DNA from 3 places in the Arthrobacter sp. KUASC02 genome. Region 1 is predicted to be linked to each of the others. Evidence: predicted binding sites of a transcription regulator. Region 1 holds the regulator's gene; each other region holds the start of a gene.
What was found. Region 1 encodes LexA, which represses DNA repair genes until DNA is damaged. Its sites were predicted from a motif close to TCGAACANNTGTTCGA; they were not measured.

Region 2: a site for LexA is predicted at 1,646-1,661, ahead of AC6JAC_RS10360 (DUF6504 family protein). Genes of this name have one in related genera too.
Region 3: a site for LexA is predicted at 3,074-3,089, ahead of AC6JAC_RS01800 (LexA family protein). Genes of this name have one in related genera too.

The regions. Positions count from the first base shown of each region.
Region 1 is NZ_AP046053.1:3,137,858-3,143,477, forward strand. Features, by position in the region: gene AC6JAC_RS14545 (LysM peptidoglycan-binding domain-containing protein) at 1-318, opposite strand, end outside; gene lexA (transcriptional repressor LexA) at 644-1,393, shown strand; gene AC6JAC_RS14555 (ATP-dependent DNA helicase) at 1,406-3,478, opposite strand; gene hflX (GTPase HflX) at 3,471-5,039, opposite strand; gene AC6JAC_RS14565 (class I SAM-dependent methyltransferase) at 5,486-5,620, shown strand, end outside.
Region 2 is NZ_AP046053.1:2,246,755-2,252,374, reverse strand. Features, by position in the region: gene AC6JAC_RS10365 (DNA polymerase III subunit alpha) at 1-1,230, opposite strand, end outside; gene AC6JAC_RS10360 (DUF6504 family protein) at 1,227-1,553, opposite strand; gene AC6JAC_RS10355 (GNAT family N-acetyltransferase) at 1,748-2,536, opposite strand; gene AC6JAC_RS10350 (hypothetical protein) at 2,710-3,096, shown strand; gene AC6JAC_RS10345 (chorismate mutase) at 3,137-3,463, opposite strand; gene AC6JAC_RS10340 (VOC family protein) at 3,478-3,900, shown strand; gene AC6JAC_RS10335 (SOS response-associated peptidase) at 3,910-4,656, opposite strand; gene AC6JAC_RS10330 (mycoredoxin) at 4,849-5,106, shown strand; gene AC6JAC_RS10325 (lipoate--protein ligase family protein) at 5,103-5,620, opposite strand, start outside.
Region 3 is NZ_AP046053.1:400,058-405,677, forward strand. Features, by position in the region: gene AC6JAC_RS01780 (radical SAM protein) at 1-170, opposite strand, end outside; gene AC6JAC_RS01785 (hypothetical protein) at 167-442, opposite strand; gene AC6JAC_RS01790 (prolipoprotein diacylglyceryl transferase) at 547-1,305, opposite strand; gene AC6JAC_RS01795 (Y-family DNA polymerase) at 1,329-2,618, opposite strand; gene AC6JAC_RS01800 (LexA family protein) at 2,629-3,060, opposite strand; gene AC6JAC_RS01805 (GNAT family N-acetyltransferase) at 3,232-3,750, opposite strand; gene AC6JAC_RS01810 (dihydrofolate reductase family protein) at 3,819-4,415, opposite strand; gene AC6JAC_RS01815 (MBL fold metallo-hydrolase) at 4,529-5,620, opposite strand, start outside.

The DNA.
Region 1 (5,620 bases):
CGGCTGAACCGTCACCGACACGGTGGGAGTCAAGGACAGCTCGGTTGCGGAATCCGCGGCCTTCGCCGGCGAGTTCAGGAAGCCGGCCAGCGAGATCAGGAGCACGGACAGCAGGATCAGTGGAATCCCGACCAGGACAATGCGCCCGCGGCGGGTCAGTCGGAGGGGCGGCTGCGAGGACCTGGTCTTCGCCGCCTTAACGACCGGGCGTTCCTCCCAGTTGAAGCCCAGCATGGGAGATTCCGGGCCGTGGTGTCCCAAACCCTGCTTGGCCGAACCATCATGACGCGAACCGTGAATAGCGCTTGTAACTGACATGAACTGAGCCCTCCTGGACCTGACTGTGCTGCCCGCTGTGTTCCTGAAGCCGGCGACCGCCCGTTCCGGTTTTCGAACATAGAACCGAAGGAGCGTTGCGACTAGAACACATATTCGAACTTTACTGGTTCTGTTCTAGCACTTATTAACGAACATTGTCGAGACTCACTAGAACAAATGTTTGAAAAACCTGTGGGGCTGGCCTACGTTTGAGCTACAGAACAACCACTTCTGCAGTTGATCAGCAGGGTCTGACATTTCAGGCCGGAAGTTCCCGGCACCTGCAGCGATGGAGGCCGGGGAGAACGGAAAGGCGTTGGCGAACATGGCAGCACAAGCCACCGGCGGCAGGGCTACGCAGCGGAGCCAGCAGTCATCAGCGAAGCCGAAGGGCCTCACAGTACGTCAGAAGAAAATTCTGGAAACGATCCAGCGCTCCGTCAACGACAACGGCTACCCGCCGTCAATGCGTGAAATCGGCGACACCGTGGGGCTGGCCAGCCTCTCCAGCGTCACCCACCAGCTCTCGCAGCTTGAGAAGCTGGGCTACCTCCGCCGCGACCCCAAGCGGCCGCGTGCCATGGAAGTCCTGATGCCGTTGACCCTGGACGAGGGTACGGCCAAAATCACCGGCGTGGAGAAGCCTGCCCGGCTGCGTACCGTCGGCGGCCTGTCTGTTTCCGAACTGGCCACGGCAACGGATACGGCCATGGTCCCCTTGGTCGGGCGGATCGCTGCCGGCGGCCCGATCCTGGCTGACCAGGTCGTCGAGGACCTGATGCCGCTGCCACGGCAACTGGTGGGCCACGGGGAGCTATTTATGCTGAAGGTGTCCGGCGATTCCATGATCGACGCGGCGATCTGCGACGGCGACTGGGTTGTGGTGCGCCGGCAGAGCGACGCCGCCAACGGCGACATTGTTGCCGCCCTCCTCGATGATGAAGCCACAGTCAAGACGTTCCGCCAGCGGGACGGCCACACCTGGCTGCTGCCCCAGAACACGCAGTACGAACCCATCCTGGGCGATCACGCCACCATCATGGGCAAGGTCGTTTCGGTCCTTCGCTCGCTGTAGCAGCGCACTCCTTCAGGCGGAAGCGGCCTCTGCCGGAGCCTGTGCAAGCCGGCTCAGCGCCGCAACCGCGATGGCCGGATCAGTGGTGGGCCAGAACGGTGGCAGGGCAGCCCGCAGGAAGCCCCCGTAACGCTCCGTGGACAGCCTGGAGTCCAGGACGGCCACAACACCTTTGTCGCCCGTGGAGCGGATCAGCCGGCCTGCTCCCTGGGCCAGCCGGATCGCGGCGTGGGTGGCCGATACCGACATGAAGCCGTTGCCGCCCGCCTGGGCCACGGCCCGGGAGCGTGCCGTCATGAGCGGGTCATCCGGCCGCGGGAACGGAATCCGGTCGATGACCACCAGCCGGCATGACCCGCCGGGGACGTCAACACCCTGCCACAGGGACATGGTGCCGAAAAGGCAGGTGTCCGGTTCGTCGGCGAACTGCCGCACGAGTGCGGTCATGGTCGATTCGCCCTGGCACAGGATGCTGACATCCAGCCGCGGGCGCATGGCTTCTGCCGCTTCTTCGGCGGCCCGCCGCGACGAAAAGAGGCACAGTGCCCCGCCGCCCGAGGCCCGGATAAGTTTCTCCAGCTCATCCAGCGCTTCAGGGGATGTCCCCCGGCCGGGCTTCGGCAGATGGCTGGCCACGTAGAGGATTCCCTGCTTGGGATAGTCAAAAGGGGACCCGACGTCCACTCCGGTCCAGCTGGGTGCGCCCTGTCCCACGAGCCCGAGCCCGCCGGCGGCGGGTTCGAAGGCCGATCCTATGGCGAGGGTGGCCGAGGTCAGGATCACTGTATGGCCCGCAAAGAGCCCGTCACGGAGCTTTCCAGCCACACTCAGCGGTGCAATGTTGATCAGGGCCGGCGCCGCATCGTCCGGCTGGGAGTAGCCCTGCTGCGGGTCAAAGGTGCTGTTTCGCGAAAACCAGACCACTTCGCGGTTTTCCCGCGCGGCAATCAGGCGTTCGCAGAGCTCAAGGATGACCATCAGGCGCGACCGGGCGAGCTGGCGTCCGCCGTCGGCCGTGTTGGCGCTGTCCCCCTTGGAGTCGGACAGGGCGGCGCGGCAGGCTTCCCGCAACTGGTCGACGCAGTCGAGCTGTTCGTCGTTGAGGCCGTTGGGCAGAAGGCCGCTGGGGACTCCGGCGATGGCCAGTTCAAGGTTCGCAGCAGCGTTATTGAGTGCATCCACCGTGATTCCCGTATTTTTCCGGGCGCCGGAGGCGGCGGCGTGGACCATGGCCACGGACAGCTGGCCGGAGACCGCTCCCGTTACCCGGTCCTGCAGCTCGTGCGCCTCGTCGACCACCACGACGTCGTACTCCGGCAGGACTGCCAGGCCTTCGAAGGCGCTGACGGCCAGCATGGCATGGTTGGTGACCACGACGTCAGCCTCGGCGGCGTCCTGGCGGGCCAGTTCGCTGAAGCATTCGGCAGCCATGGGACATTTCTGCGCGCCCAGGCATTCCATCGACGTGACGGACACCTGCCGCCAGGCACGGTCCGTCACCCCCGGCATCAGTTCATCCCGGTCCCCCGTGGCCGTTTTCTCAGCCCACTCCCGGAGCCTGACCACTTCCTTGCCCAGCTGCGAGGCCGGACCGCCCAAGGACGCGGCGAAGTGCGGGACGCTGGTGTCCTCGCCCAGGGAGAAGAGCTGTCCCTCCGAAGGCTCTTCGGAGGGGAACCCGCCGTCGAGCTTGTGCCGGCAGACGTAGTTTGCCCGGCCCTTGACGAGCGCGACCTTAACGGGGCGCTCCAGCGCGGGGGTGATGGTTTCCAGCAGCCGGGGAAGGTCCCTGCCCACGATCTGGGTCTGCAGGGCCAGGGTGGCAGTGGACACCAAAGTGGGTTTGTCGCTGACCTGTGAATGCGCAATCAGCGGAATCAAGTATGCCAAGGACTTGCCCGTGCCGGTGCCGGCCTGGACCAGCAGGTGGTCGCCGCTGTCGATAGCGCGCGCCACCTGCCTGGCCATCTCGTGCTGGCCGCTGCGGCTCTGTCCGCCCATGCCGGACACTGCCCGGTCGAGAAGTTCGATGACGAACTCCTCGCCGGCGGAGCCGCTGGTTTCTCCGGCCCCGGGATCAGACATTGCTGATGAAGGATTCCAGTTCAGCGGCGAGCCCTTCGCGCACCATGACGAGGGCGCGGGTGCCCTCCTCCTCATGATCCAGGCGAAGGATTTCGGCGTCCGTTTCGTGGAGTTTGCTGATCAGGTCCCCGCGGTTGTAGGGAATCAGCAGTTCCATCTTGACGCTGGGCCGCGGAATGGATTCGCTGATCGCCTTCAGGAGCTCGGCGATGCCCTGCCCGGTGCGGGCGGAGACCACCACGTGGCGGGGTTCGCGCTGCTTGAGGCGTTCCACGACGAAGGGATCCGCGGCGTCGGCCTTGTTCAGCACGATGATCTCCGGGACCTTGCGGGCGTCCACTTCGCTGAACACTGCCCGGACCGCGGCGATCTGGCCTTCCGGATCGGGATGCGAGACGTCCACCACGTGCAGGATGAGGTCCGAATCGGCCACTTCCTCCAACGTGGAGCGGAACGCTTCCACCAGCTGGGTGGGAAGGGACCGCACGAAGCCCACGGTGTCCGCCAGGGTGTAGCCCAGGCCATCGGCTGTTTCCGCTTTGCGGACGGTGGGATCCAGCGTCGCGAACAGGGCGTTCTCGACCAGGACCCCGGCGTCGGTCAGCCGGTTCAGCAGCGAGGACTTTCCGGCGTTTGTGTACCCTGCGATGGCTACGGACGGCACGGAATTACGACGGCGGTTGGCCCGCTTGGTTTCCCGCGCCGGCTTCATTGCGGCGATTTCGCGCCGCAGTTTGGCCATCCTGGTGCGGATCCGGCGCCGGTCCAGTTCGATTTTGGTTTCACCGGGGCCACGGGAGCCCATGCCGGCGCCTGCGCCGCCCACCTGGCCGCCGGCCTGGCGGGACATGGATTCGCCCCAGCCGCGCAGGCGCGGGAGGAGGTACTCGAGCTGCGCCAGCTCCACCTGGGCTTTGCCTTCGCGGCTCTTGGCATGCTGGGCGAAGATGTCCAGGATCAGGGCGGTGCGGTCGATGACCTTGACCTTCACGATGTCCTCGAGTCCGCGCCGCTGTGACGGTGCCAGCTCGGCATCCACCACTACGGTGTCGGCACCAGTGGACATCACGATGTCCTTGAGCTCCTGGGCCTTGCCGGAGCCGAGGAAGGTACCGGGGTCAGGCTTGGCGCGGCGCTGGACGATGCCGTCGAGGACTTCCGAACCCGCTGTTTCGGCAAGGGCAGCGAGTTCGCGGAGCGAATTTTCCGCGTCGGCGAGGGTGCCTTCTGTCCAGAGGCCGGCCAGCACCACGCGTTCGAGGCGCAGCTGCCGGTATTCAACTTCGGTGACGTCTTCGAGTTCGGTGGAAAGGCCGGCGGTACGGCGCAGGGCCCGGCGTTCCTCAAGGTCCTGCTGGTCCCCGTCGAAGATGCTGTGTTCGCTGTCCTGGCGGGAAATCGCCTGGGCCGATCCCAAAACTCCGCGCGAACTTTCCGGGGCGGAGTGGGCGGCACGGGCCGGGACATCCTTGGACAGAATCCGGTCGATGACGGCCTGGATTTCCTCAGGACTCATGTCCTGGGAGGCTGCATCTGATCCGGTGTTGGGCTGGTTGGTCATGTTCTCCTTTGAAGATTCGACACCTTCAGAATAATGCTGATTGTTTGTCTGCGGGGCGGTATTCGCGCTGGGCTGACGACTATTGGTCATTCGGGCTCCTGGAGTGCCGGCGGCTGCGGCGCAGCGGGCGGCGGTACGGACGGTATGCGGGGCGACGACGTGCGAGGCAGGCGGCGTTGCGGTGGGTGCGCGTTTCGGATGGGCGCATGGTCAGACGATCAGCATTGCTGGACTCCAAGTAGTACGGGCGGGACGTTCTGCCGGACAATCACGGCGTGACGGCGCACTGAGCGGAAGGTGAATACCTGCGTCGCTGCGGGACGGGCGGTGCCCGTGCCGGCTACTCAAAGATCAAGAACATGGATTAAACATTAGCAGACGGGTTTCCGTGCCCCGTTCCAGTCCTCGTTTCCCATCGGCGCGCCGGGCAACTAATCTGGCGAGTTATGGAGTCTGCACACTATTTCAGCGCCCAGCCTGCCGGGCCGTTCACCCGCAAACCGCTAACCGTGGAACTTGCCGGTGAAACCCGCAGGCTGCAGACGTCCAGCGGCATCTTCAGCCCCGACGGCATCGACAAG
Region 2 (5,620 bases), 890 kb from region 1:
GTTCACCTGGCTGACGTCGATCAGGTAGTTCACCAGGCTGGAGGCGCCGGAACCCCGGGCGGCCGCCCTGACTCCCATGTCCAGGATCATTCGGGAAACCTCGGCCACCGTGAGGAAGTAGGAGGCGAAGCCAAGGTTGGCGATGATCCTCAGTTCATGCTCCAGCCTCGCCCGCATTTCCGCCTCGGGCCGCCCTGAGATCCCCGGGAACCGACGGCTGATGCCGGCCTCGCAGCGCAGGGTCAGTTCGGCCAGCGGATCGCCGGCAATGCCGATGACCGAAGCTTCGGGAACCACCGGCTGTTTCCATCCCATGTCCGTGACCGGGTCCATCCGGCAGCGGTCCGCGAGCGCCTCGGTTTGGCCGAGCAGCCTGGTGAGGTCGGTGGCGCCGTAGCCGGCGGCATGGATGATTTCCTTGCCGAGCTCGAGCATTTGGGCTGATGTCTTCAGCCACCCGCGGCCGTTGGGCTGAAGCAACGGCTCCTCGGTCAGTTCGGTCAGGGATTTCAGGGTTCGGGCAGAGTCCAGCACATCCGCTGTGGCGGCCCCGTCCTCCGCGCAGTACCGCACGGCGTTGGTCAGGACGGCAGGAATTCCGTGCTCGGCAGCGAGTTTGAGCATGCGCACGGCGTGGGCGGTGCTCAGGGGCTCCCCGGGAGCGCTGAGGTGGGACACGACTTCGGCTGCCACGGTTCCCTTGGGCATGCTCTCCAGCCACTGCTTGAACAACGTGCGGGGCCGAAGGTACCGGCGGCCGCTCATCGCCCTGCCAACGTCCGAGTCCGGGCCCACCAGCACAGTCAGCACCGGTTCCAGCGTTTCCGGATGCAGAGCCCTGGAAGCGATTTCGGCGCGGGTGACCGCGACGGGCACCACTCCCCCGGCTTTGCCGGAGGTACGGGCATGGGCGTCTGAAATCAGGCGGCAGAGGGCCCGGTAGCCGGCACCCTTGTTGTGTCCGTGGGCAAGCACGACGACGCGGCCCGCGAGCTGGGTCCGGAGGTCGCCGTCGTCGTCATAGACCGCAAGGTCAACCCCGACGACGGGATCCAGTCCCGCCGCCATGCAGGCCTTGAGGTGTTTGACGGTGCCGTACAGGCCGTTCCTGTCGGTGCAGGCAAGCGCGGTGGCGCCGTCGGCGGCGGCAGCCTGGGCAAGCTCATCCGGCCAGGAGACCCCGTAATGTGCGCTGAAGGCGGTGGAAACATGAAGATGGGTGAAGCTCATGCTGATCGAGGCCTCAGGGCATCGTGGATTTTCAGCAACCGCCACCGGCCGCTGCCGATGTCCCTGGTCAGGTCGAGGGTGAGGGCTTCTTCCGGCTCCGCGTTCGCAGCAGAAGGCCGGACCTGGACGCGCCAGATCTCGTGATCCACAAGTCCCGGTCCGGTACCCAGCGGTGCGCGGGTTTCTTCGGCCCACCACCGCCTGCGTTCAAACCAGCGCACGGGCTCTGCGCAGACAGTGTAATGACGGCCGGCCCAGGTGAGCGCCGAAGGCTGGCCGGCGGGCGTGCAGACGACGTCGACACCCTCGCTGAACAAGCCCATCGGCGCCTCCCGGAAGTGCACTCCCCCCGGCCGCCACGCAGGAGCGGACCGGTGCAGGGAAGTTCTGAAATGATTCGTTCGAAACAATTCTTTCGAATATATCTTCGAATAATCAATTCTACGCCGGAGCCGGGACAAAACCTACACAAGCCTTCCCGGGGCCGGAACCAGGAGCTTTACGGGACGTTTTGGCGTCAGCGCCGCCAACAGTACGGCGTGGTTGTTGATACCCGGAGAAACCCGTAGCGCTCCAGGATCGGCCGCGAGTAGCTGGTCGAGTCGCTGTGGATGAACTTCTTTCCCAGCTTCACAGCGGACTGGGCCCGGGCCGCGGTGACGGCCCGGTAAATCCCCTGGCTGCGCCACTCTTCGCGCGTTGCACCGCCCCAGATTCCTGCGAAGTCGGTACCAGGCACGGGCTCCAGGCGGCCCGCACTCACGATCAATCCCTGATGTTCGGCAACCCAGAGCTCCATCCCGTCGCCGCACGCCACGCGGCGCAGGAGCGCTTCGGCGTTTTCGTCCGACACCTGACCGCCGAAAACTTCGTCCTGCATGGCGCTCATGGCGCGGACATCCGCTTCCGCGGCCACCTTGCGCAGGGTCACTCCGGGCGGGAGTGGTACCGCTGAGATCAAGGAGGCCACCCGGCCGATCATGATCGACTCCTCCTCTTCGGGTTCAAATCCGCTTCGCAACAGCGCGTCATGGAGTCCGGGCGCATGATCATGGCCGCGGGTTTTCCACTCCACCCGCACCACGGAGGGATCCCTGCGGAAGTGCGCGAGCGCTTCCAATACCCACCGGGCAATCGCCCGGGAACCGGCTCCATCGAGATTTCGGTACGTCACGAAACCCCGGCCGCCCGCGAAGGTGCACATCAGCAAGGGCCCCAGCCGCTCGACGGCGAGCGCCCCCTGGGTCTCCGCGTCCGTCCGGAGTTGCCGATCGTATGCCGCTAGAAATTGGTCTGCAGAAGTCATGGGCCCCCACGGTACCGTTGCCGGGCCTGGACGTGAAGGCCGCCGGCCGGTCGGGGCACCCCGATGCTGCAAACAATCGAATATATCTTCTAATGAATCGCGACTGCGCCGGAGCCCTGACAAAACCTGAATCAGGGGTGGACGGACGCGGGCGAGGGGGGCAGGATTGAGCCATGAGCTCCCATGACGCACTCCTGAAGCACGTAGCCATCGCCGCCAAGGATTCCACCTTGGTGGCGACTTTTGATATAGACGGCAATATCCCCGGGGCGGGCGCCTATGTCGTTGGCCTCGTCGCGTCCACACCGGATCATTCCCATCAACGAAGAATGGGAATCGAGTTCATGAACGGCGAAGCTGTGTCCTTCTACTGCTTCAGCCACGACGGCACTGAGGAGAATTTCGATCTCAGCGGCGTTTCGCATTCCGGCAACACCATTACCGGCAACTTTCCCATGACCACGGTCCTGGGGCTGGAAAAGGGCCACCTGATGACAGCCTTCAGCGACGCCGACGGCAGGGAATACCAGGCGAACGTTCCCGTGGAGGAAGCGCTCTGAGGGTGGGATCCGCCTGAGGCGCTAGCTGCGCTTTGAGCCGCTAGCTGCTGGCGTTGTGCACTTTCATCTCAAGCTCGGTGAAAGCCGTGATCATCGCGCGGTAAGTCTTCTCCACAATGTCCGGGTCGATGTCTTTTTTCTCGGCGGCGGCACGGACATGTTGGATGACCTTTTCCACCCGGCCCGGAGCCCTGACCTCCGCGTCGTCACCCTTCAACGTCCCGGAAATCCGGATCAGACGTTCGCGGCGGGCAATCAGGGTGACAATCTGCTCGTCAACTTCATCGACGGCCACGCGGACAGCCGCGAGCTGTTCCCTGTCGGCCTGGGCGTCTTTGTCGTGTCCGTGATTTGTGGGCATGTGCATGACAGTATCTAAGAATGCAGCCTCGAGTCGACTTCATTTCATTGGGCGTCCGCAGTGTCGAGGCCTCCCGAGCCTTCTACGTGGACGGCCTGGGCTGGCCGGTCCACCGGGAAGTCCCAGGCGAGGTGGTCTTTATCCAGGCCAACCACGGCCTGATTCTTTCGCTGTGGGACGCAGGCCAGATGCAGGCGGAGGCGTCAGTGGGCAGCCCCGCCGGCGTCCCGTGCATCACGCTGAGCCACAACGTGGGGAGCGCGGCGGACGTCGACCGGGTGATGGCGGAAGCGGAATCGGCCGGGGCAACGGTAGTTGGCTCCCCGAAGACCCAGCCGTGGGGCGGCTATACAGGGTACTTCGCCGATCCCGACGGTTTCCGCTGGGAAATCGCCTTCAATCCCACGTGGACCGTCGACGCCGGCGGCAACGTCACGGTCTAGAGTCACCGGCTAGAACAGGCTGCCCACCGGCTGGATAAGTTCGGGCGAGTCATTTCTGACATTCCCGACGGCGGTGCCCACGGCATCGATGGTCCAGCCTTCGGCGACGTCGTGCGCACCCGCACGAACCAGGTCCACCAGGCCGGCGGCGTCATCCGCCTGCGGATCCAGCCATGCCTGCATCGTCCCGCGGTTCATGGGCAGCGGCACCCTGTCATGCAGGGCGGTGAGTTCGGCGAGCATTCCCCCGGCATAGCCTTCGGGCGGCGAGTCCGTCGTCATGATGGAGGTGGACAACATCCACCGCTGCGGATCACCCTCGGGCTTGGACGGGTCCTTCCACCATTCGTAGAGTCCTGCGAACACCAGGGGCCGGCCGTCCGTCGGATGCACATAGTAGGGCTGCTTGCCGCGCCCTTCACCCTTCCATTCGTAATAGCCGTCCGCCGGGACCGCGCAGCGCCGGGACCGGGTCGCCTTGCGGAAGGCTGGCTTCTCCAGGACGCTTTCGCTTCGCGCATTGATCATCTTCGAGCCGATGGAAGGGTCCTTGGCCCAGGACGGAACGAGGCCCCAGCGGGCCACATGCAGCTGCCGGACCGGACTGCCGTCCACCAGCCGCTCCAGCACGATGGGCACATCGGCGGTCGGAGCAACATTCCACGACGGCGGAACCACCAGCTCCTCGTCCAGTTCGGCGTCAAATTCTGCCAGCAGGTCCCCGACGGCCCGGGCCATCACGTAGCGTCCACACATGGCACCAGCATGCCACCCGCCCCGGAGCGGTGTCACCCGGCGTAACCCGGCGGGGCGGGAGCCCGCGGGGACGGCGCCGGAACAGGGGTGCGGTGCCCCGGCGCCCGGGGAATACCGGCCGCCGGGTTACCGTTGAGTGAAAAGACATCTGCTTTGATAACGACGAGCACTAACGATACTGAGGAGAACTCCGTGGATTTCACTCCCGAATCCGGCACCATCACCATGTTTTCGACCACCTGGTGCGGTTACTGCAACCGTCTGAAGAAGCAGCTGGACGCCCAGGGCATCGGCTACACCGAAATCAACATCGAAGAAGTCGAAGGCACCGCCGACCTGGTGGAGCAGCTCAACGGAGGCAACCGCACGGTACCCACCGTCCTCTTCCCGGACGGTACCGCTGCCACCAACCCGTCGGCAGCAGAAGTCAAGAGCCGGCTCGCCGCCTAGCCCGCTCGCAGGCTGGCGAAATCCGCGTAGTCCAGCTGCGCATACCCGGCATAGGTGTTGATGACCGCAGTTTCGATGGCGGCCACGTCCAGCCCGGGGACGAGGTCGTCAACGGCACCGGCAGTGGCCGGGTCCCAGTCAAGCCCAAGGGCTGCGTAGCTGGCTTCGAGGACCTTGCGGATCGGCGCGGAATTCTCCACCACGATCACCGAGCTGAACAGCCATCCGCCCGACACCACCCGTTGGGCGGTGCCGATCAGTTTTACCCGGTGCAGCGGATCCGCCGGGTCCAGGCCATGGACGCTGAACTCCCCGGGGCAGTACTCCCCCGGGATTTCGCCGACGGCGGCCTGGACTCCGGCGCTCCGGAGCGCATCCGCCAGCATCCCGCCGAAGAAGGCGAAACGCCCTTTGGCGCCGGCGATGGCATCGGCATGGGGCTCCACGTGGTCCACGATCAGCGTTCCCTCGTGATACGCAGCAGCCCGGCCGCCAGCCTTGCGGACCAGCGGCT
Region 3 (5,620 bases), 2.7 Mb from region 1:
TCGTCACGGACAAGCAGCACCCCGGACAGGCGCCGCACCTGGGCGAGCGGCGGGTTGGTCTCGTGGCAGCGGGGGCAGAACGCCGTGACATACCGGTGGATGCGGTCACCGCGCAGCGGCTGGCCAGGGCCGGGCAGCGCCCGTCCCGAAGCAAAAGGTGACGGATTCATCTCAGGCCTCCCATCTGGGTTAGGGCGCCGACGCAGAGCCCGCCGCCCAACAGGACAAAAATTCCGAGGCCAATCAGAAGCCCCGCGCCGAAACGCGACGTGCGGCGCCGGATGGCCAGCAGGATAGCGACCAGCAAATAGAGGACGATCGGAATGAACGCGCCCAGGCCTCCGAGGCCGAAAGAGCCCAAAGCGTAGGGTCCGACGGCCATGAGGGATCCGACATAGACCACATAGAGCACCAAGGCGCCAAGGACGACGCCGAGCGCCATGGATCCTCCCGCCGGCTCCTGGGGCGTCCCGTGCTTAGGCGGCCGAGGCGGAGGCGGAGATTGGTGCGGGGGCAGGTTCGGGGGAACGTCAGGGTTGTCCTCGCTCATGCCACTCTTCCTTTCAACTCAGGACGGACCGGTTTCCCGAACACCCGCCGCATGCGCCAGATCAACAGGGGCAGGACCGCCAGCAGGAACCATTGCGGGCGGCTCATTCCCAGCCAGAGCACCTCGTTGCCGCGGACAAACTCCACGCCGAACCTGACGAGCGCGTAAGCGGTCACGTAACAGATGAAGAGGTCACCGGGGTGTGCGAGGCGATCGCGAAAGCGCCACATGACGGCGAACGCGGCAGCATGGAAGACGATTTCGTAGGCAAAGGACGGATGGAGCCCGGCCCCGGAGGGGCCGCCGAGCAGCGCAGCCTGCGCCGGGGTGAGTGCGATTCCCCAGGCGCCCCCGGTCGGAGTACCCGGCAGCTCCGTGAGGAGGCAGCCGACCCGTCCGAGGACCATCGCCAGTGCGACGGCGGGTGCGAGCAGGTCACCCGTGGACTCGCGGTAGCCTGTGAGCCGTTTGCCCAGATGGACGCCAAACCATGCACCCACCAAGCCTGCCAGGATGCTGCGGTCGCCGTTGCCCCACCAGTCCGCCAGGGAAACCTGCGTGGAAACATCCCACGTGAGGACGCGTGAGCCGATGGCTCCGAAGGCGACGGCGAAGCCCGCGATGGGCCAGAGGCGCGGATCAGTAAGTCCGCGGCGGCGCTTCTCATAGGCGTAAAACAACAGGGCTGCGAAGATTCCCAGCCCTGTCAGAACGCCGTGCACAAGCCCATCTCCCGCGAAGGGAAGCCCGATCATGAGCAGAGTGTAACAGCGGGTACTCAGGCTGCTTTGACGACGGGAAGTTCATCCCAGTGAGTCGTATATCTGGGTGAGAGCATGGTGCGCTGCATGGACCAGTCCGGGCCTCCGCGGATGCCGGCGTGGCCCAGCCCCACGGAACCCCTGCCGTACCGGCGGCTGACCTCTTCCAGCAGCGTTCCGATGCCGCGTTCCTCGTGGGGGTTCGCAAATGCCGGCAGCGGCGACTGCTGACCCGTGGGCCTCAGGTCGGTGACCATGATGCCCGCACGGACGTACTTGGTGCCTTCCTGGATCCGGGGCAGCAGGGTGTGCGAGGCACGGGTCAGCAGCACGGGATCCGCGGTGGGCATGGGCAGCGTAACGCAGACGGTGGGGTAGGACGTGTCCTGGGGGTTGTAGTGCGACGTGCCGGCGAAGGCCGTGAGGACCTTGGCCTGCAGGCCGTGCTTGGCCAGGCGGGCACTGGCCTGCTGGGCATAGACGCTCATGACCTGCCGAAGGTCCGCCGCGGTGGTGAGGGGCGTGGAGAACGACCGGCTGAAGATGAGCTGGTCACGTCCGATCCGCTCTTCCTCCAGGGGGATGCACGCGGTGCCCTGCAGTTCCAGGACAGTGCGCATCAGCACCACTGAGAAGCGGTCCCGGATCCTTACGGGATCGGCGCGGGCGAGGTCCAGGATGGAATGGATGCCCATGCCGTTCAGGCGTTTGGTGAGCCGGCCGGCCACGCCCCAGAGCTCAATGACGGACAGGCGGGCCATCAGCGCTTCGCGGGCAGGTGCCGGCATGGCGTCCCAATGGCACACGCCGCTGAGGCCGGGGTTGTTCTTGGCCCATTTGTTGGCCAGCTTCGCGAGGGTTTTGGTGCCGGCAATCCCCACGCAGACCGGGACCCCCACGTTGCGCCGGACAACGGCCTTGATGGTCTGGCCGAGCCGCAGGAGTTCGTCTGGAGTGCCTTTGACGCCCAGGAAGGCTTCATCGATGCTGTAGACCTCAAGCCAGGCCGAATAGCGGCCCAGAAGCTCCATGACCCGGGCGCTGATGTCCCCGTAGAGCTCATAATTGCTGGATTTTGCCACCAGCCCCCATTCCTTGGCGCGCGGAGCGATCTTGAACCATGGTTCCCCCACGCTGATTCCAAGTGCCTTGGCTTCCGGGGACCGGGTGACCGCGCAGCCGTCGTTGTTGGACAGGACAACCAGCGGGCGGCCTTCCAGCGACGGGTCGAATGCCCGTTCCGCCGATGCGTAGAAGCAGTTGACGTCCACCAAGGCGATCTGCCTGATCGCGTCCGTTGCCTGCATGTCCCGCGCACTAGACATGGTGCAGGCACCGCGTGGCCACGCCCCAGATGACCAGGTCAGACAGCGCTGGAACGCGGAGGTCCGGATAGCGGGGGTTGTCCGCCTGAAGCAGCACTCCGGAGGCTGTGATCCTGAGCCGTTTGATGGTCAGCTCGCCGTCCAGGACGGCGATGACCACTGAACCGTCCTTGGGGCGGAGGGCGCGGTTGACGATCAGTTCGTCGCCGTCGCTGATCCCGGCCCCTTCCATCGAATCCCCGGACACCCGAACGATATAGGTGCTGGTGATGTCCTTGATGAGGTGTTCATTGAGGTCGATCCTGCCGTCAAAGTAGTCCTGCGCCGGCGAGGGATAGCCCGCTGCGACCGGCACTGGAGAGATCAGCACTGACAGCAGGGACGTGCCCGCATCTATCACACGGGGACCGATAACTATGCCCACAACACACCTTTATTCGAATATATGTTCGATAGATTCAGTGTAGACCCTGGCCCTGACATTGGATATTTCCGCTCTCTGCGCCAGGTGCCGTTCCTCCGACGTGGTTCCACGCGTTGAAGCTGAAGCCTGCTTGGATCACAGGCCCCTCCAGTTCACTCCAGGTGCGTCCGGTTAGGCGGTGTCGATCCAGTAGCGGCGCTTACCGTTACGCGTGTCTTCGTAGGCGCCGCCGTTCTTTTCGATGGTCGCCCGGGAACCTGCGTTACTGACATCGCAGGTGAGGAGAACCCGGGGGATTCCCAATTCCCGGGCGATCGGCAGGGCGTCGGCCAGCGCACTGGCTGCGTGGCCGCGACGCCTGGCGGAGGGCCGTACGCTGTAGCCGATGTGCCCGCCCTCGTTGAGGAGGAAATCGTTCAGTTCGTGCCTGATGGCGAGCGAGCCGAGGAACGTGCCGCCTTCTACGATCCACAAGTATGTGCAGGGCACGTGCCCGGTCCTCCGCGGAGTCTCCGGCAATGCATCCTTGACGAGCGCGTCGACAAAGCGGCGGAACACCCCGGCCTCCCTGAGTTCTTCCAGGGGCCAGCCTTCCGCGCCGCCGCCGTCCCGGCGGGCGCCGCCGAATTCTGCGGATCCTTCCAGCCAGGACGATTGGTAACTGACTTCCGGAGCGATAAGGAGAGGCATCACAAGATCGTATTCGAAGGGCACCGCAACGTCCGCTAACTGGCGTCCGGCGATTGCGGGCCAGCGCTTCAGTGGCTTACCCGGTAACGCACGTGGGTGACGAGGCTGGTCCCGCCCACTTCGGTCGGCTCCAGCTTGAGGTTCCCGACGCCGTCCAGCAGCCGCTCGCCTGCTCCCAGGATGATCGGCGCGATGTGGAGCCGCAGCTCGTCGATCAGTCCCGCTGAAAGGTACTGGCGGGCGGTCTGTGCTCCGCCGGCAATGGCGATGTCCTTGCCGCCGGCGGCCTTCCGCGCCTGGTCCAGGGCCGATTCGATCCCGTCGGTCACGAAGTTGAACGTGGTGCCGCCCTGCATTTCCAGGGGCTCGCGTGGATGATGCGTGAGTACGAATACCGGTGCGTGATAGGGCGGCTCCTCGCCCCACCATCCGCGCCAGTCCTCACTCCAGGCCCCGGGCCCGGGGCCTGCGAACATGTTCCGTCCCATGATGAAGGCGCCCGCGGCGAGGATGCCTTCGCGCGCCGCTGCGTTGGACTCGGCCTCTTCGAACTGCCACCTGTGCAGGACCTCTCCGCCTTCGCCGAGCGGTTCCGCCAGGCTTTGGTTCGGTCCGGCGAGGAAGCCGTCAAGGGAGATGGTCAGATCGCATGTGACTTGGCTCATTCGCCCATGCTACTGGCGGGTTCCAGTAGACGCGATGGTGTCCCCGCGGAAAAGGCCCCCGCCCGGAAAATATCCGTGCGGGGGCCTTCGGCGGTTCCGGCCGGGCGGCGGGTTTAGCGGGCCGAAGCCGACTGCAGCGACGCTTCCCGGGCAGCCCAGGCGGCGTAGCTGCCGTCGAGCTCCACGACGTCGTACCCGGCGTGGCGCAGCGTGCTGGCCGCCACCGAGCTGCGGACGCCGCTCTGGCAGTAGGTCACGACGGTGCCGCCGGTGGGGAGCTGGTCCAGGTTCCACAGGACCCGGCCCCCGCTGAGCTGTTTGGATCCGGGGATGTGCCCGGCCGTGTGTTCGGTGCGGTTGCGGACGTCGAGGACAACCGCGGCGTCGAAGCCTTCGAGTTCCTCGGGCTGGATCAGGCGCGGTGTGGCTGCGGGCAGGCCGTCGATGCTGGTCACGTAGCCCCCCACGTTGTCGATACCGACGCGGACCAGATGGTCCCACATCTCCTGCGCCTGCTCTTGTCCCGACGCCAGCAGCACCAGCGGGCGGCTGTCCCGTTCAGGGTCAACGGCCCATGCTCCGAAGCTCGCAACGGACTTGCCGGCGGGGATGTTCAGGGCGCCCGCTACGGTGCCCTGGTGCACCGCGGTGTTGGGGCGGGTGTCCACGAAGGTCGCCTTGTTCGCCGCCAGGTCGCGGACGACGGCGGCCGTGTCCAGTTCCGTGAGCGGGGCGCGTTCGCCCATGACGGCAGGGCCCTGGCGGTTTTGGCGCTTCATGCGGCCGAAGTAGGCGTGCGCGTCGGGCTGTCCGTCGAGCAGTTCGTCGATGAAGCCCTGCTCGTCGTTGGCGGCCAGGTAAGGGCCCCACCACGCGTACAGCCGCTCGTAGCCGACCGTCGACGACGGGATGGCGCCGAGGGCCTTGCCGCAGGCGCTGCCGGCGCCGTGCCCCGGGTAGACCTGGACGAAGTCCGGCAGCGTAAGGAACTTGTCACGCAGGCTGGTAAACAGCTGCCTGGCGCCTTCGAAGCGGGTGTCCACGCCACCTGCGGCCTCGTCCAGGAGATCGGGACGGCCAAGGTCACCGGAGAATACGAAGTCCCCGGAAAGCAGGTAGCCGGGTTCGGAGCTGAACGCGCCGTCCGTGATCAGGAAAGACAGGTGTTCCGGCGTGTGCCCCGGGGTGTGGAGCGCCTGGACGGT